Regions from separate parts of the Mesorhizobium sp. CNPSo 4661 genome, predicted to be linked through region 1. Evidence: predicted binding sites of a transcription regulator. Region 1 holds the regulator's gene; each other region holds the start of a gene.
What was found. Region 1 encodes PhoB, which activates phosphate uptake and scavenging genes when phosphate is short. Its sites were predicted from a motif close to TGTCATNNANCTGTCAT; they were not measured.

Region 1 (4,780 bases):
GTGACCCGGCGCGTGACCATCCCCTATACCCGCGTCGGCATCATGGGCGGCGTCATGCTCGGCCTCGGCCGCGCGCTCGGCGAGACGATGGCCGTCACCTTCGTTATCGGCAACGCGCACCGCATCAGCGCCTCGCTGTTTGCGCCGGGCACGACGATCTCGGCGACCATCGCCAACGAATTCACCGAGGCCGACGGCGATCTCTATACGTCCTCGCTGGTATCGCTCGGCCTGATCCTGTTCATCATCACCTTCATCATCCTCGCGCTCGCACGCTACATGCTGTTGCGCATCGATAGCCGCACGGGAGCCTGACCGATGTCGACTGCCGCATCGCTTCACCAAAGCCGCAAACGCAAGAACGCCGTGATGATGGCGCTGTGCGTCGTCGCGGCTGGCATCGGCCTCGCCTGGCTGGCGTTGATCCTCGGAGCGCTGCTCTATAAGGGGCTCTCCGGGGTGAACCTGGCCGTGTTCACGCAGATGACGCCGCCGCCCGGCGACGCCGGCGGCCTGCTCAACGCCATCTACGGCAGCATCGTCATGACCATCATCGGCATTATCGTCGGCACGCCGATCGGCGTGCTGGCCGGCACCTACATGGCCGAGTACGGGCGCTTCTCGAAGCTCACGACGATCGTGCGCTTCATCAACGACATCCTGCTGTCGGCGCCATCGATCATCATCGGCCTGTTCGTCTATGAGCTGATGGTACGGCCGATGGGGCACTTCTCGGCGATTGCCGGCGCCGTCGCGCTGTCGATCCTGGTGATCCCCGTCGTGGTGCGCACCACCGAGGACATGCTGAACCTCGTGCCCAACGCGCTGCGCGAAGCGGGCACCGCCATCGGCGCGCCGCGCTGGGTGGTGATCCGCTCGGTCGCCTATCGCGCGGCCCTGTCCGGCATCGTGACCGGCATCCTGCTGGCGATCGCCCGCATCTCCGGCGAAACCGCGCCGCTTCTCTTCACCGCGCTCAACAACCAGTTCTGGTCGAGCAATCTCAATGCCCCGATGGCCAGCCTGCCGGTGACCATCTTCCAGTTCGCCCTCAGCCCCTACGAGGAATGGCAGCAACTGGCCTGGACGGGCGCACTCATAATCACCCTTACGGTTCTCGGGCTGAGCATCATCGCCCGCAGCCTGACCGGACGCAGAGAGGACAGATGAAACCGATGTTGTCCACCGACCTGAACGTAGCCGACACGACCGTCGAGAAGGCCAAGATCGAGGTCAAGAACCTCAATTTCTACTATGGCCAATCGAAGGCGCTGAAGGACATCAACCTGTCCTTGCCGGAGCGCAGCGTGACCGCCTTCATCGGCCCGTCGGGCTGCGGGAAGTCGACGCTGCTGCGCGTGCTCAACCGCATCTACGAGCTCTATCCGAAGCAGAGCGCCGAGGGCCAGGTACTGCTCGACGGCAAGAACATCCTCGACCGCTCGCAGGACCTCAACCTGCTGCGCACCAAGATCGGCATGGTGTTCCAGAAGCCGACGCCGTTCCCGATGTCGATCTACGAGAACATCGCCTTCGGCGTCAGGCTGTATGAGAAGATCAGCAAGGCCGAGATGGACAGCCGCGTCGAGTCGGCGCTGAAGCGCGCCGCGCTGTGGAACGAGGTCAAGGACAAGCTCAACGCCAGCGGCCTCAGCCTTTCCGGCGGCCAACAGCAGCGCCTGTGCATCGCCCGCACCGTGGCGGTGAAGCCCGAGGTCATCCTGCTCGACGAGCCGGCCTCGGCGCTCGATCCGCTGTCGACCGCCAAGATCGAGGAACTGATCGACGAGTTGCAGGCCGACTATACGATCGTCATCGTCACCCACAACATGCAGCAGGCGGCGCGCGTGTCGAGGCAGACGGCGTTCATGTATCTGGGCGAGCTGGTGGAGTTCGACCGGACCGAGAAGATCTTCACCTCGCCCCGCGAAAAGCGCACGCAGGACTACATCACCGGCCGCTTCGGCTGAGTTCATACGAGGACATCATCATGGCCGAACATACCGTCGCCTCCTTCGACGAGGATCTGAGGCAGATCAGCCGGCTTATCAACGACATGGGCGATCTGGCCGGCTCCATGGTCGGCGGCGCGACCAGGGCCCTGCTCGAAACCGACAATGCGCTGGCGCAGCGCGTCGTCTCCGACGACGCCATCATGGACGCGCGCCAGCGCGAGCTTGACGACCGCGCCATCACGCTGATCGCCAAGCGGCAGCCGATGGCGGACGACCTGCGCAACGTTGTCGGCTCGATCCGCATGGCGGGCGATCTCGAACGCATCGGCGATCTTGCCAAGAACATCGCCAAGCGCGTTGGCGCGGTCGGCGTCAGCACCGCGCCGCGCGACCTCACGCATTCGATCGATTCCATGGCGCAGCTGGTGCTGATCCAGGTCCAGGCCGTGACCCAGGAATATATGGTGGGCGACGCCACTGCGCTGGCCAAGCTGCGCAACGACGACGAGCGCATCGACGTCAAATACACGTCCGTCTTCCGCGAGCTGTTGACCTACATGATGGAAGATCCGCGCAACATCACCGCTTGCACGCATCTTCTGTTCTGCGCCAAGAATCTCGAGCGCATCGGCGACCATGTGACCAACATCGCCGAGAACGCCTATTATGTGCTCACCGGTACGCAATTGCCCGCCAACCGTCCCAAGCAGGACGAGACGGCAATGTCGGCGCCGGCGGCCTGACGAGAAGGTTACCCCGATGATCGCGCCACGCATCATGGTGGTGGAGGATGAGGAGCCGCTGGGGGTGCTGCTCCGCTACAATCTCGAATCCGAGGGTTACCAGGTGGAAGTGGTGACCCGCGGCGACGAGGCCGAAATCCGCCTTCAGGAAAACGTTCCCGACCTGCTCGTGCTCGACTGGATGGTGCCGGCGGTTTCCGGCATCGAGCTCTGCCGGCGCCTCAGGATGCGGCCCGAGACCGAGCGGCTGCCGATCATCATGCTGACGGCGCGGGGCGAGGAAAGCGACCGCGTGCGCGGGCTCTCGACCGGCGCCGACGACTACCTGGTCAAGCCGTTCTCGACGCCGGAATTCATGGCGCGCGTCAAGGCGCTGCTGCGCCGCGCCAAGCCGGAGGTGCTGTCCAGCGTGCTCAAGGTCGGCGACATCGTGCTCGACCGCGAGTCGCATCGCGTCTACCGCAAGAAGAGCGAGATAAGGCTCGGCCCGACCGAGTTCCGCCTGCTCGAATTCATGATGCGGCATCCTGGCCGCGTGTTCTCGCGCAGCCAACTGCTCGACAATGTCTGGGGCGAGACGATCTATATCGACGAGCGCACGGTGGACGTCCATGTCGGCCGCTTGCGCAAGGCGGTCAACAACGGCCGCATGCCCGACGTCATCCGAACCATTCGCGGGGCGGGTTACGCGATCAGGGAGGATTAGGGATAGGGCGCGGAAGCGCTGACGGCTCCGCTCCCGGCATCTGCGATGGTGATTAGCCGAGACGCTTCTAGCGTCGTCATCCACGGGCGGAGCAAGGAGCGTAGCGACGCAGCGCAGACCCGAGGATCCATTCCGTGACTTCGACGTGCCGGGGCGGTGCAGAATTCTGCTCCGCTGCGCCTACGATCGAAGTAACGGCATGGATTCCAGGGTCTTCGCGACGGAGCTTCGCTCCTGCTTCGCCCTGGAATGACGAAGCTGCGGGGCCATCGCTAATCTCAAGCGTCTGCTGCTGTCCTCAGCGACCAGCGGTCACTTCAAAGCCGCTCAGGCCACGTTTTTTCCGCTGCCCGCTCTTGCCTGCATGCCCGGCGCGAAAATCTCCTGGTCGACGAAGGTCAGCGCGCGCATGGCGCAGCCTTCGCGGATCAGCGGCAGCTCGTTAGGCTCGGTGTCGAAGGAGATCGATTCCGAGTGCTGGCCGCCCGCGGTCTGGGCGATCGCCGCCCTTAGCGCCGGCTCGATCAGGTCGAAGGCGGCCGCGCTGACGCCGACCATGGCCACGGGCGCCGGGTCGATGAGGGCGAACAGGCTGCCGAGACCGAAACCAAGCGCCTCGCCGGCCCGACGGTAAGCCTCCCGCTCGGGGCCGTCCTTCTCGCGCGCCTTGGCGGCGAGGGCTCGCATGTCGGCGTCGCCGACGTCGACCGGCTCGGCGTCCTCGCTCATTTTCATGGCGCTGCGCCAGATCGCGTAATTGCCGGCATAGGCCTCGACGCAGCCGCGCCGGCCGCAGCGGCAAAGCGCGCCGCCCGGGCGGTGGATCATGTGGCCGAATTCGCCGCCCGAGGAATGCGTGCCGGTGAACAGCGCGCCCTTCAGCACCAGACCCATGCCGATGCCGTGCGACAGGAGGATGGCGATGAAGTCGTCGCGATAGCGCTCGGGGTCGCGCCATTGCAGCGCCACCGCCATCATGTTGCAGTCGTTCTCCATGGTGGCGGGGATGCCGAATTCCTGCTCGAGGATGTCGGCGAAAGGAATGCCGGTCAGCGGCGTTATCGGCGACCACAGCATGGCGCGTGCGTGGGAATCGGTGATGCCCTGGATGCCCATGGCGATGCGGGCGACGCTGCTCACCTCGAGGTCGGGATCCTGCAGTCGGCGCCGGACGATCGCCACGCATTCGCCGATCAAGTCGTCGCGGGGCATGACAAGCGTGTCCAAGCGCTGCTGCTCCTCGGCGACCACCTGGCCGGCATAATCGATCACGGCGACCGACAGGAAGTTCAGCGACAAGACCACGGTCAGCACCGCGGCGGCTTCAGGGTTCAGCGCCAGGCCGATCTGCGGCCGGCCGCGTTTCAGCGCCGTCG
Region 2 (4,780 bases), on a different contig from region 1:
GGCAGCGTGATGCCCTGGCCGATCGTCTCGCGGTTGATGTCGATCAGCTCGAGGCTGCCGCCGCCGAGGTCGCCGGCGATGCCGTTGGCGGGATGGAAGCCGGACATGACGCCGAGCGCAGAATAATAAGCCTCCTGGCGGCCGGTGAGTACGCGGATCTCGGTCCTCAGCACGTCCTCGGCGCGGTGGATGAAATCGGGACCGTTGCCGGCCTCGCGCGCGGCGGCGGTGGCCAGCACGTACATATGCTCGGCGCCGGCTTGATCCGAAAGCGCGCGAAAACGACGGAATTCCTCCATCGAGCGCGTCACCGCCTCGGGATCGAGCTTGCCCGTCGAAACGATGCCGCGGCCGAGGCCGGCCAGCATCTTTTCGTTGAACAGAAGCGTGGGCGAGCGGGCCAGCCCCTCATAGACGACAAGGCGGATCGAGTTCGATCCGATGTCGATGATCGACAGCGGCCGCCGGTCCTGAAGCCGGCCCTGGGAAACTGCGATCACGCGGCGCCGTTCTTCTTGCGGCGCTTGAACTGGGCAATGCGCTTGGGCGCATGCGATTTCAGCGCGTCACCCCGTCCCGACAGGCTCGGATTGGTCATGAAATATTCCTGCGCGTTGAACGGTTCCTCGCCTTCCTCCAGCACAACGCGCCGGGAGGTGCCGTCAGCCAATACGTCGAAACTTTGCTGGTTGTCCATGATGTTGCCCAGCATGATCTGGCCGAGCACCTGTTCATGCACAGTTGGATTGGTGATGGGCACCAGGGTCTCGACGCGGCGGTCGAGATTACGCGGCATCATGTCGGCCGACGAGATGTAGACAATCGCCTCGTCCGACGGCAGGCCGTGGCCGTTGCCGAAGCAGAAGATGCGGCTGTGCTCGAGGAAACGGCCGACGATCGATTTCACCCTTATGTTCTCCGACAGGCCGGGCACCTGAGGCCGCAGGCAGCAGATGCCGCGCACGACGAGGTCGATCTCGACGCCGGCGCGGCTGGCGTCGTAAAGCGCATCGATGATGGTCGGATCGACCAGCGCGTTCATCTTCATCCAGATGCGCGATGGCCGGCCCTCACGGGCATGGACGATCTCGTCCGAGATGTGTTTCAGGATGCGCTTGCGCAGCGTGAAGGGCGATACGGCAAGGCGCATCTCCTCGGCCGGCTCGGCATAGCCGGTGATGAAATTGAAGAGCTGCGCGACATCGCGCGCGATCGTCGGGTCGGTGGTGAAGAAGGACAGGTCGGTGTAGATGCGCGCGGTGACCGGGTGGTAGTTGCCGGTGCCGAGATGCACGTAATTGCGCAGCTTGCCGTCCTCGCGGCGCACCACCAGCGACATCTTGGCGTGGGTCTTCAATTCCAGGAAGCCGAACACGACCTGCACGCCGGCGCGTTCGAGGTCGCGCGCCCAGCGGATGTTGGCCTCCTCGTCGAAGCGCGCCTTGAGCTCGACCAGCGCCGTGACCGACTTGCCGGCCTCGGCGGCGTCGATCAGCGCGCGCACGATCGGGCTGTCGTTCGAGGTGCGGTAGAGCGTCTGCTTGATCGCCACCACTTCCGGGTCGGCGGCGGCCTGACGCAGGAACTGCACCACCACGTCGAAGGACTCGTAGGGGTGATGGACGACGATGTCCTTCTCCCGAATGGCGGCGAAGCAGTCGCCGCCATGCTCGCGGATGCGCTCGGGAAAGCGCGGATTGTAGGGCGTGAATTTGAGGTCGTCGCGCGGAATGGCGACGATCTCGGAGATCTGGTTGAGTGCCAGCGGACCAGTGAGCACGCTGATGCGGCTCGACGAGACGCCGAGCTCGCCGGCGACGAAGTCGCGCAATTGAGCCGGCATCAGCGTGTCGAATTCGATGCGGATCACCGAGCCGCGACGCCGCCGCTTCAGCGCCGTTTCGAACAGGCGCACCAGGTCTTCCGACTCTTCCTCGACCTCGATGTCGCTGTCGCGGATGATGCGGAACGTGCCGGAGCCCTTGACCTCGTAGCCGGGGAAAAGCTTGCCGATATAGACGCCGACCACTTCCTCCAGCGGAATGAAGCGGACATGGTTCTTGCGGTCGGGCAGGCGGATGAAACGCTTGAGCGCCACCGGCAGGCGCAGCAGTGCGCTCATCTCCTCGCCATTCTTGCGATGACGCAGTTGCAGGGCGATGGAAAAGCCGAGATTGGGAATGAAGGGAAACGGATGCGCCGGGTCGATCGACAGCGGCGTCAGCACCGGGAAAACCTGTTCCTGGAAATGCTCCTCCAGCCAGGCCTTCTCGTCCTTGGTCAGCGCATCGCGGGTGATGCTTTCGATGCCTTCCTTGTTGAGCAGGACCATCAGTGCCGAGAGGCTCTTCTGCTGGTCTTCCTGCAGGCGCTCGACCTCGCGCAGCAATTGCTCGAGCTGCTGCTCGGGCGTGCGGCCGTCCGGGCTTTTCAGCGCGATACCTTCGCGCACCTGGCCGGCGAGGCCGGCGACGCGGACCATGAAGAATTCATCGAGATTGGCGGCCGAGATCGACAGGAAGCGGACGCGCTCGAGCAGTGGATGATGCTCGTTCAGTGATTCCTCCAGGACGCGGCGGTTGAATTGCAGCCAGGAGAATTCGCGGTTGACGAAACGGTCGGGATTGCCGCCGTCCGGGCTTGCCGCCACGACGGTGATGAACTCGCTCTGCACAGGCTTCAGTTCGTTCATGGTTTCCCGCTCTTGCCCCGCTACCGTCCCCAGGGAGCGCCGCATATTGCCGTTCGGCGACGCTCTAACATGTTTTTGTGACGCATGATCGTCACGGAATCGATCCGTGCGCGGAGCCATGCGCTTAACCGGCTCAACTTATCCTCTGCCAGCCTTTTGCGACAGTTTGATTTCATCGATCTTGCAAACTGGCCTGTTATGCTCCAGATGCAGACGGGTCACACCCACTGGCCGAACCCAATTGGAGACGACGATGGCAGGCGGTAGCATTCCCCATTTCCAGAACGACGCGGGCCATCCGGTCATCGAGATCGGCGTCAGGGAATTCATGTGCACCGGCGCCAACCCGCCTTTCGACCATCCGCATGTGTTCCTCGACATGGGCGACGACAATGAAAAGGTCTGCCCCTACTGCTCGACGCTCTACCGCTATTCGCCGTCGCTGAAGGCGACGGAAACGCAGCCGGCCGGCTGCCTCTATGTCGACCAGGCCGCCTGACCCTTTTTCCTCGATCATGGCTGAAACACGGTCCCAGCAAATCGTCATCGCCGGGGCTGGCATCGCCGGATTGACGGCGGCGCTCGCTTTTGCCGAGCGCGGTTTCCCGGTAAAGCTGTTCGAGCAGGCAAAGCAGCTCGAAGCCACCGGCGCCGGGCTCCAGCTTTCCCCCAATGCGACCCGCATCCTGCGCCAGCTCGGCGTGCTCGATCGCCTGCTGGCCGACGCGATCCGGCCTGAAGCGGTGGTGCTGAAGGACGCGAGAAGCCTGCGCGAGCTGGCCCGCGTGCCGCTTGGACAAGCCGGAGAAAAACGCTGGCGCGCGCCCTATCTGGTGGCGCATCGCGCCGACCTGCAGGCAGCGCTGATGGCGGCAGTGGCGGACCGGCCCGATATCGAGCTTGCCATCGGCGCGCGCGTGACCGACATCGCGGCCGACGCGCTGGGTATCAGCGTGACAGTCGAGACGGATGGCAAATCTGCACAGGTCGCTGGCAGCCTGCTGGTCGGAGCTGACGGCGTCTGGTCCACGGTTCGCGCACAGCTTGCCGGCGGGGAATCCGGTTTCGCGAAAAGCCGCTTCTCGGGCCGACTGGCATGGCGCGCCACAGTGGCGACCGAAAGCCCCGCAGGGCAGGCTTTTGCCGAGATCGGCGCGGCGGGATGCGTCACCACCTTCCTGCATCCCGGCTTCCATATGGTCGCCTATCCGGTGAGCAAGGGCAGCGCCATCAATCTCGCCGCCTTCACCAAGGGCGAGCGGATCGCGGAAGGCTGGTCAGGCCATGCCGACCCGGCCATCCTCTCCAGTGCCATGCGCGGCACCGCGGCGAAGCTCGCAAGGCTCGTCGCGCTGGCGGGGCCATGGACGGCGTTTCCGATGCACACGGTCCGGCAACAGCGCTGGGCGGTCCCGCAAGGCATCGCGCTGATCGGCGACGCCGCGCATGCCATGACGCCGTTCGCGGCGCAGGGCGCGGCGATGGGGATCGAGGATGCCGCGATGCTGGCCAATCTGGTCGCCGATTTTCCGACTGATCCGAAGCAAAGCCTGACTATCTGGGAGAATCTCAGACAGCCACGCGTCGAAAAGGTGCTGAAGCGCGGCACGCTCAATCGCCTGGCCTGGCATGCCAGGGGACCGGTGGCGATTGCCCGCAACCTGGTGCTGGCGACGCGGCCGGCGGAGAAACTCGCGGCCGATCTGGACTGGCTGTATGGCTGGGAGGAGCGGAAGGTCGTGAGGCGGTAGTGGATGCCTAACGGGCGAAAAGTTGGATAGGCTGGCGGGACAGCGCCCCCCTCTGTCCTGCCGGACATCTCCCCCGCAAGGGGGGAGATTGGCAGCTCACGCGCCTCGTTCATCCTGCGACGTTGGCGATTGGCGAAAGCCGCAGCTACAGCTGATCTCCCCCCTTGCGGGGGAGATGGCCGGCAGGCCAGAGGGGGGTGTGACGGAACTCGGCGCTCGCTTGGACGAGTGCTAATTGTACATCCTCAGCGACCACCCCAACGACATCGGCAGCGGGTTCCACCATCCCGTGCGAAGGCCTGCAATACGCAGTCCCGCTGCCGTCCAGGTGTTGCAG
Region 3 (4,780 bases), on a different contig from region 1:
TCGCGATTGATGCGGCGCGCCAGGCCGGACAGCACCTTGCCTGCACCGACCTCGTAAAGCGTCGCGACGCCATTGGCGCCGAACCATTCCACCGTCTCGCGCCAGCGCACGCGGCCGGTCACCTGCTGGACCAGGCGGCGGGCGATCTCGCCCGGGTCGCTGGTCGGCGTCACCGTCACGTTCGAGACGACCGGCACTACCGGCGCGGATTTCGCGACATCCGCCAGCGCGTCCCGCATGATATCGGCGGCCGGCGCCATCAGCGCCGAGTGGAAAGGAGCGGAAACCTGCAGCATCAGCGCCCGCTTGGCGCCCTTTTCGGTGCACAGCTTCGCCGCCAGCTCGACCGCCGCCTTGGCGCCGGAAATCACCAGCTGGCCGCCGCCATTGTCGTTGGCGACCTGGCAAACGGAGCCTTTGGCCGCTTGCGCGCATGCCGCTTCGACATCGGCCTGTTCCAGTCCGATGATTGCGGCCATGGCGCCCTCGCCGGCCGGCACCGCCGCCTGCATGGCGTTGCCGCGGGTCCGAAGCAGCCGTGCCGCGTCGCCGACCGAAACGAAACCGGCCGCGGCAAGCGCCGAATATTCGCCCAGCGAATGACCGGCCACATAGGCCACCTTGTCTTTCAGCGAGAAGCCGCGCGCTTCGAGCGCCCGCATCGCCGCCAGCGACACCGCCATCAGTGCCGGCTGGGCATTGGCGGTCAGCGTCAAGGTCTCTTCCGGTCCTTCCCAGATGAGTTTCGACAGTTTTTCGCTGAGCGCGGCGTCCACTTCCTCGAAGACGCGGCGCGCTTCGGGGAATTGATCGGCCAGGTCCTTACCCATGCCGACGGCCTGGCTGCCCTGTCCCGGAAAGGTGAATGCGACGGCCATTTGAAGTCACTCCAGAGGCTGGTTTTCCTGCCTCTGGAGCAAGGCGGACGGGCCAAGTCAAGCCCGCGAGCACCTCTTCGGCGAGCATTTCAGCCGGAAAACCGTGCTGACTCCCTGTTCCGAAAGGCTTTTTGACGATCACACTCCATGAATCAATTAGCCACCACGGTTCCACCAATCATAAGGATTCACCTAGGCTGAAAGTGTTCCGATCAAAAAGCTCAACACAGGTCCACTGATTACCCACTTCCATGCTGCCCGGATTCCAAAGCTGTTGGGTTACCCGGTTTCCAGACATGGCGCATAACGCAAAGTTGATCTCCATCTTGGATTGACTTCAAAGCGTCGCAGCAAATTCCTTCTAATCACGAGGAATGGAGGAAGGAATGGCTGAAGAGGTCAGTCCAAATAACCCTACAGAGGCTGCGGCCGAAATTGCCAAGACCGATGGCATGACCCACAGACCCATTACTATCGATCAATTCTGGGATGAGAACCCGTTAATTATGCCCTGGATTGAGCAATACCTACCACGGAATCGCATGTGGAAAGACGCAGTCTTCGGCGTATATAACGCATTTTTCACGATTGTCATAATTGTGATGCTGTCAAAGGTATTCTTATTGCCTGATAAAGCGATTCTCGCTCCTGGCATTATTTTGATGGTCTGGAATTCATATCTTTTGGCAAAGCTTAATACAAGAATGGCCCGTGCACAGGGAAAATTCCTTAGAGCCAAGCTGAATGCGAGACCCTTTTCCGAAAGGGTTCGGGACGGAGTGCAGGGAATTAAAGAATGGTTGAACCCTTAAATCGGAGGCCAACATGCAGAGGTTGTCGAAGTTGCTTTGTTTCGTCTCCGGCATGCTGGTGGCCGGCGTCGCCCATGCGGGGCAAGGGGAACGGGCCTATAAAAGAGGAGACTACGCAGCGGCTGTCTTGGAGTGGAGCGTCCTGGCTAACACCGGTGATCCCAAAGCGCAGGACAATCTTGGAACTGCTTACGCCGAAGGGCACGGTGTCACACAGGATTACCTCCAAGCTGCCGCTTGGTACCGTAAGGCAGCGGACCAAGGTGACGCCCAGGCAGAGCAAAATCTCGCTTATCTTTACGACCGTGGGCTAGGCGTCAAGCAGGACTATGCCGAGGCCGTAATTTGGTATCGAAAAGCAGCCGACCAAGGATTGGCGGACGCTCAAACCAATCTCGGGTTGCTTTACAGAGATGGAACGGGCGTCCCGCAGGACTATAGAGAAGCCGCCACGTGGTTCCGTGAGGCAGCCGACCAAAGAACGGCCGTTGCCCAATACTTTCTGGGATTGGCCTACCTCAAAGGTCAAGGGGTCGCCCAGGATTATGCTGAAGCAATCGCATGGTATCGCAAAGGGGCCGAGCAGGGAAACGCCCTGGCGCAGCACGATCTTGGCGTAGTGTATGCGAAGGGACTAGGCGTTACGATTGACTACGCCCAGGCCGTTTCTTGGTTCCAGAAGGCTGCGAACCAAGGAAATGCGGCTGCTGAGTACGACCTTGGTGTTTCGTACTACAAGGGGCTAGGGCTTCCCTTAGACTATGTGCAGGCCGTCTCTTGGTTCCAGAAGGCTGCCGACCAGGGGAATGCGGGTGCTGAGTACAACCTTGGAGTGGCATACCTCGGTGGCTATGGCGTGAAGCAGGATACTGCCCACGCTCTCATTTTGATTCGCAAGGCTGCTGATCAAGGGGACCCTGCGGCCAAGGCCTATCTTATCAAGTTGGAGCCGCCCGCAAAAAAGGCCTAGGATTCGCTCTTTCTCAGAGACTCGGCGCTCTGACCAAGAGCCGGTGGTGTTGGATCACACCTGATGAAAACCGCTCACGTTTAGTTTGCTGGCTCTTCTTATTTCCGCCACAGGCGCTAGCTTTGCGTGACATTTCGATGACACAACCGTGACGCGTGTGGAAGGCGGGTTACGTGGGCCGGGGGAAGTAGAGTGGCAAGGATCAGGAAAGGCGCGGCCAAGCCCGCGCCACAGTTTTTGGAAGACGATCCGTCCACCGGCTATCTGCCGGGACGAGCCTGGCCGACCGTGCGCTACGGTCTGGCGACGCTTCTCGCCTCCGCCCTGCTGGTGTTCGCGATCGAATTGATCGTACGCGACGATTTCTTCGGCACGGTCGATTTCTTCCTGCAGCCGTTCAAGCCGGGCTGGACCACCATCATCGTCTTCGCCCTGGTGCTGGTGGGGCTCGACGCCGTACTCGGGCGCAGCCACCAGAGCCTGATGATCGTGGCGCCCCTGACGCTGGCGCTGGCCTTTGTCGGCCACCAGAAATCGCATTATCTCGGCGATCCGCTCTATCCGACGGATTTCCTGTTTGCCCGCCAGATCGTGGCGCTGCTGCCGCTTCTGGTGCGCGAGCGGCCGTGGACGGCCGTCATGCTGGCGGCCGGCATCGTCGGCGGCCTGACGCTGCTCGTCTATGGCTGGCGGAGCTGGCGCCGGCGGGTGCCGATCCTCAGCCGCAAGGGCCGCCTGGCGCGGCTGGCGCTTGCCGTACCGCTGCTCGCTTTCTTCGTCTCGATCATGGACTACGCCACCTTCTCGTGGACGCGCGACAGGCTGCAGATCATCCCGATCATGTGGGACCAGAAGGAAAATTACGCCTCCAACGGCTTCGCGCTCGCCTTCGCGATGAATGTGCCGATGGCGCATGTCTCGGCCCCGCCCGGCTATACCGACAAGGTGTTGGACGCGATCACGCGTCCCGGGGTCGCCGCCTCGGTGCCGGACCAGAAGCCCGACATCATCGTGGTGATGAGCGAATCCTTCTGGGATCCGACGCAGCTGCCCGGCGTCACCATCAAGCCCGATCCGATCCCGACGGTCAGGGCGCTGCGCTCCGGCTCGATGTTCTCCCCCGAGTTCGGCGGCATGACCGCCAATATCGAATTCGAGGCGCTGACCGGCTTTTCCAACGCCTTCCTGCCGGCCGGCTCTATCCCCTACCAGCAATATGTGCGCACCCCGACGCCGTCGCTGGCGACCTTCCTGAAGAGCGAGGGCTACCGGGCGCGCGCCATCCACCCCGGCACCAACTGGTTCTGGAACCGCGGCGCCGTTTATGCCGATTTCGGCTTCAACGACTTCCGCTCGGAAGAGACGCTGCCGCCGATGGAAAAGCGCGGGCCGCTGGCGTCCGACGCGGCGATGACCGACGAGATCATCCGCGAGGCCGACGCCAGCGACGATCCGGTGTTCCTGTTCGCCGTCAGCCTGCAGAACCACGGTCCTTACGAGCCCTATCGCTACTATAACCCGACGCATTCGGTCGACGCGCCGATCAGTTCCTGGGCGCGGGAATCGCTGCTTTCCTATGCCGAGGGCTCGGCCGACGCCGACCGCGGCCTGCAGCGGCTGATCGACTGGGCGAAGGCCCGCCAGCGACCGACCGTCATCGCCTTCTTCGGCGACCATCTGCCGCCGCTCGGACCCGTCTATGTCGAGACCGGCTTCCTCAAGGACAATGTCGCGCCGCGCAAGGAGCCGGCGAACGCCGCGCTCGAGCATCACGACACGCCTTTGGTCATCTGGTCGAACCGTTCCGGTCCGGTGCAGAACCTGGGCTCGGTAAGCCCGGCCTTCCTGCCCTACCATATCCTGACCACGGCGGGCATCACCCACCCCTATTACACCGGCTTCCTCGGCGCGCTGCGCGAACACTACCGCGTGGTCGACCGCAACCTGCTCCTGACGCCCGCGGGCGAAGCGACACCGGACTGGGCGCGGCAGAAGCAGATCGATCCGAAGATCAACGATTTCCGGCTCATCCAATACGACATGATGTTCGGCAAGCGGCGCTCGGCGCCCGACTTCTTCCCCGAGACGGTGGACAAGCTCGTCGCGCATACGAGTTGAGT
Region 4 (4,780 bases), on a different contig from region 1:
AGCCTGAGCGGATGTTTGCGCACATAGAGCACGATGAGGATGGCGATGACGCTCACCGTCTGTCCTACAAGCGTCGACGTTGCCGAGCCGGCGATGCCGAGCTCGGGGAAGGGGCCGATGCCGCGGATCAGCAGCGGGTTGAGCACGACGTCAAGCACGACCGCCAGCGCCATGAAGACGAACGGCGTGCGCGAATCGCCGGCGCCGCGCAGCACGGTCATGACGAAGGACAAAAGGTTCATCATCGGCACGGCGACAAAGATGATGCGTAAGTAGGCGCGCGCCAGCGGCAAGGCATCCGCCGGCGTGCCGAGCCCGGTGAGGATTGCGTCGACCCAGACCCAGCCGCAGACGGCGAACACCACGGAAACCAGGAAGAAGAAGGTGGCGCTGGTGCCGACGATGCGCCTGGCCTCGGGCAGGTCGCGGGCGCCGACCGATTGCGCCACCAGGATGGTCGCCGCCATGCCGATGCCGAACACCGTGCCGAGGATCAGGAACAGCACCAGATTGGCGTTGGAGGTCGCCGTCAGCGCCGCCTCGCCGAGGAAACGGCCGACCCAGACCGCGTTAATCGAGCCGTTGAGCGACTGCAGCACGTTGGAGCCCAGCACCGGCAGCGCGAACAAAAGCAGCGTGCGCGGTATGGGGCCGCTGGTCAGGTCGGCGGTCCGCCGGCGGGTGGGCTTTTCGTCATCCATGGCAGCACCGAAAATGAATCAGGCCCGCGATGCTATCGCAGGCCTGATGCTCATGCATCCCTTCCGCGCTCGGTCATATGCCGCTCGCCATACGATCCGAAGCAGAACTAGTTCGCGGCGAGGCTGTTCCCAGACAGTCCAGGCAGCGTGACCTGATAGACGAGGAAGGTGGTGTCGACATCGGCGCCATCCTCGGCCTTGTACGAAGCGCCGACCTGGAAGCCGTCCTGGGTGAGGAAGTCGTTGTCGTTGGCGACGAACAGGAAATAGTCGTCGGGCAGCTTCGGATCGAGCACGGAGACCAGCGACATCGCTTCCCACTTCTCCGAGAGGTTGTTCTTGTCGTTCGGCGCGCCATTGTGCAGGCCGAAGCGGCTGAGCTCGCCCTTGTCGTTGATGTCGATGAACGAGGTGAGCTTGGCCGGCGTCACCGACGGGTCGAGCACGCCCTTGGGCGCGACCGGCTTGTCGGCGGCGTCGAACGGGCCGTTGGCGATATCGGTCGCGGCGGAGAGGTCGACGATCTCGATCTTGCGATAGAGCGACTCGTCGCCCTTGAGGCCCTGGCCGTTGCCCGAGTCGCGGGCCAGCATCAGGAAGCTCTTGTCGGAAAGCGCGACGATCTCGCTCTGGGCGGCGATCTTGGTCTTGCCCTTGGCGTCCTTGAACATCGGCAGCGGAACGACATATTCGTGCGCCAGCTTGAGGTGGGCGAGGTCGGAAGCGTCATAGACCAGCGCGCGGGTGTTCTGGCGCGTCGAGCCGGAATCGCCGCCGTCCTGGCGGGCCGCCGACTGCAGCACGGCGATCAGGAACTTGCCGTCAGGCGTCATCGACATGCCTTCGAGACCCTGGTTGTTCTGGCGGCCGGTCTCGGGATCCTTCGGATCGGGCTCGGCTGCGCCCGGGCCGGGGTTGTCGGAGGCGAAGTTCGGCTTGCTGTGGCGCATCGGCACCAGGGCCGCGGGCGGCTGCGTCGCCGACATCAGGCGGCCTTCGGCCGAGAAGCGATAGATGTTGGGGCCATATTCGTCGGAGATGAACATCGTGCCGTCGGGCAGCCGCACGATCGCTTCGTCGTCCAGCGCCAGCTTGCCGTTGTCGGCCTGCGGCAGGATCGGCATGCCGCCGGCGGCTTCGCGCACGCCGTTGAGAGGATCAAGGCCGGTGGAATCAGTGCCCTTGTTGTCGGTCAAGAGCATCGTGTCGGCGAGCGTCGCCCTGACGCCGGTCTGTTCCTGCCCGGCGGCGGGCGCCGCGCCAGGGGCGGTCGGCGTCAGCTCGATCGCGATGGTGTTGACGCGAGCGCGATAATCGGTGGTGCCGACGACATTGTAGCCGCGATCCGGCAGCAGCCAGAGCGAACCCTTGTAGCCCGCGCCGTCGCGTGTCCAGCCCTTGGTGTCGATCGCCATGCCGGAACCCGAACCGAACGTCTCGCCGAACTTGTCCTTCTGGCTGGCCGGAATGCGACCGATGCCGACGAGCCCTTTGTTGACATAGGCGACGCCGTCGGCGAGCGCCGGGGTCAGCGTGGTAAACAGGGCGAGTGCCGCGCCAAGCGCGACGGTTCGGTTGAGACGTTTCATGGATATCCCCTTCGTGACGAGCAGATTGGAGCAGGCGTCGCATCAAAAGCCGCCAGCAGCTTCCGCCAAGCGGTCTAGGACGCCAACGTGATGGTTGCGTGACAGGAGGGCAGTTCTACCTTCTCCCCTTGTGGGAGAAGGTGGATCGGCGCGCAGCGCCGAGACGGTTGAGGGGTGTTCCAGGGAACGTCGACGCCTCACTCCGCTGGAGCACCCCTCATCCGACCGAGCTTCGCTCGGCCACCTTCTCCCACAAGGGGAGAAGGAAAAGCTGCTGCTCAATCGCTCTCGCGCGCGATCAGCTCCAACGGCCAGACTTCGCGCATGATGCGTGTGCCTTCGGGGCCGGCGAAGGCGGGAAGGGAGGCGAGCAGCATCTCGGCCAGCCGCCGGCCCATGGCCTCCAGTGCCGGACGGAAGGCGGTCAGCGTCGGCGAGAAGTAGCGGCAGAGCGGCGTGTCGACGATGACGATCACGGCCATGTCATGGCCCGGCCTGATGCCCATCTCTGCCAGCGCCTTGCAGCCGCCAAGCGCCATCGCGTCATTGTTGAAGATGATGGCCGTCGGTGGGGCCTTGGAGCGCATGACTTGCGGCGTCACCTGGTAGCCGCCGGTCTCGTTGATGAAACCGTCGGCGATCAGGTCGGGGTCGACCTCGATGCCGTGCCGCCTCAGCGCCTTGCGGTAGCCGTCGAGGAACAGGTAGCCGAAGTTGAGATCAAGCGAAGGGCGGATGGCGGCAATGCGGCGGTGGCCGCGCGCGACCAGCCGCTCGACGGCTTCATCACCCGCCCTCTCGAAATCGATATCGAGCGAAGGATAGGTGTCGCCGCCGGACTGACTTCGGCCAAGCGTGGCGAAGGGAAAGCCGGCCTTGCTGAGATAGTCGATCCGGTCGTCTTCCCTTCGCGTATTGGCCAACACGACCGCGTCGGCCCGGCGCGTCTCGACCACGCGGCGCAACCGCTCCTGCTGATATTGGCCGGGCTCTCCCATGACGACCATCAGATCGAGGTCATGCTCGGCGAGCTTCGCCTGCAGCCCGATCAGGAACGGGATGAAGAACGGCTCGCCATATTGTTGGTCGCCCGGATGCGGCTGCAGCATGAAGGCGATCGAGCGGGTGGCGCCTTGCCTGAGACTGCGGCCGGACTGGTTGGGTGAATAGTTCAGCTCTTTGGCCGCATCGAGCACGCGCCGGCGCGTATCGGCATTGACGTCGGCACGGCCGTTCAGCGCGCGCGACACGGTGCCGATCGAAATGTTCAGGTGACGCGCAAGGTCGTGAATGCTGGACGCCAAGAGCCACTCTCCCTTGCCTTGGCCAGAGCAATTCCAGGAAAAGCGCGAAGCGGTTTCCGTTCGGAATTGCGTCAAAAACAAAGAGTTAGACCGGTTCACCGTTTTCGTAAACGGTGAGCCGGTCTAGCATTGGCTGCCGCCCGGGCCAAGGCTTCCGGAAGATTTTTGAGAGGCAGCCTGTTGACATTCTATGTCATCGGGTGTGTTCTCGTAAACGTTTACGGAAAAACGTTTACGGTCTCGCCGTGAATGCCGTGACGACCGGTCTGGAGGGACCGGGCGGAGGAGGAGCGCTGGATGATGAAGGTCGTCCTGGTCGGGTGCGGAGCCATGAGCAGGCAATGGCTCGATGCCGCGAGGCAGATCGACGGGCTTGCCATTGTCGGCCTTGTCGACCTCGATGCCGACCGGGCACAGGCAAGGGCGCGCGAATACGAGCTTTCCGGCGCGGTCATCGGCACCAGCATCGATGCCGTCCTCGATCAAACCAAACCTGACGCTGTGTTCGACGTCGTGGTTCCGGCAGCGCGCCGCGGGGTCGCGCTTTCTGCCTTTGCCCATCATTGCCATTTGCTCACGGAAAAGCCGCTGGCCGACAGCCCGGACAATGCGCGCGCCATCATCGCCGCGGCGCGGGCTGCCGGGCGCATCCATGCCGTGGTCCAGAACCGCCGCTACGTCGCCAATGTCCGGCGCATCCGGCGGTTCCTCGATTCCGGCGCGATCGGCGCGCCGACAAGCATCCACGCCGACTTCTTCGTCGCCCCGCATTTCGGCGGTTTTCGCGAGGAGATGGCGCATGTGCTGCTGCTCGACATGGCGATCCACACCTTCGATGCCGCCCGCTACATGGTGGGCGGCGAGCCTGCCGGCGTCTATTGCCAGGAATGGGAGCCGGTCAGTTCGTGGTACCGGCAGGGATCGTCGGCAAGTGCGGTCTTCGACTTCGGCGGCGGCAAGGTTTTTACCTATGCCGGCTCCTGGTGCGCAGACGGTTTCAGGACCAGTTGGGAAGGCAGCTGGCGCATCGTCGCCCAGCGCGGCTCCCTGTTGTGGGATGGCCATGACGGGCTGAAGGCGGAAGTGGTTGCGTCCGGCCGCGACGGTATCATCGACAAGACCCGGCCGATCGAGGTGCCGCCGCTCGATCCCGCCGATCGTGTCGACGGCCATCTCGGCATCATCA

Region 2: AC0YKC_RS06245 (RNA degradosome polyphosphate kinase) is a predicted target of PhoB. The motif match lies at 2,851-2,867, and genes of this name have one in related genera.
Region 3: AC0YKC_RS19500 (LTA synthase family protein) is a predicted target of PhoB. The motif match lies at 2,787-2,803, and genes of this name have one in related genera.
Region 4: AC0YKC_RS07320 (esterase-like activity of phytase family protein) is a predicted target of PhoB. The motif match lies at 2,378-2,394, and genes of this name have one in related genera.

The regions. Positions count from the first base shown of each region.
Region 1 is NZ_JBWGIO010000005.1:152,569-157,348, forward strand. Features, by position in the region: gene pstC (phosphate ABC transporter permease subunit PstC) at 1-315, shown strand, start outside; gene pstA (phosphate ABC transporter permease PstA) at 319-1,170, shown strand; gene pstB (phosphate ABC transporter ATP-binding protein PstB) at 1,167-1,970, shown strand; gene phoU (phosphate signaling complex protein PhoU) at 1,991-2,698, shown strand; gene phoB (phosphate regulon transcriptional regulator PhoB) at 2,715-3,404, shown strand; gene AC0YKC_RS09240 (ROK family protein) at 3,732-4,780, opposite strand, start outside.
Region 2 is NZ_JBWGIO010000003.1:306,891-311,670, forward strand. Features, by position in the region: gene ppx (exopolyphosphatase) at 1-500, opposite strand, end outside; gene AC0YKC_RS06245 (RNA degradosome polyphosphate kinase) at 497-2,692, opposite strand; gene AC0YKC_RS06250 (zinc-finger domain-containing protein) at 2,946-3,191, shown strand; gene AC0YKC_RS06255 (FAD-dependent monooxygenase) at 3,208-4,443, shown strand; gene AC0YKC_RS06260 (TIGR02117 family protein) at 4,675-4,780, opposite strand, start outside.
Region 3 is NZ_JBWGIO010000012.1:137,048-141,827, forward strand. Features, by position in the region: gene fabD (ACP S-malonyltransferase) at 1-878, opposite strand, end outside; gene AC0YKC_RS19490 (hypothetical protein) at 1,265-1,690, shown strand; gene AC0YKC_RS19495 (SEL1-like repeat protein) at 1,704-2,660, shown strand; gene AC0YKC_RS19500 (LTA synthase family protein) at 2,853-4,778, shown strand.
Region 4 is NZ_JBWGIO010000004.1:133,142-137,921, forward strand. Features, by position in the region: gene AC0YKC_RS07315 (MATE family efflux transporter) at 1-701, opposite strand, end outside; gene AC0YKC_RS07320 (esterase-like activity of phytase family protein) at 809-2,290, opposite strand; gene AC0YKC_RS07325 (LacI family DNA-binding transcriptional regulator) at 2,569-3,594, opposite strand; gene AC0YKC_RS07330 (Gfo/Idh/MocA family protein) at 3,892-4,780, shown strand, end outside.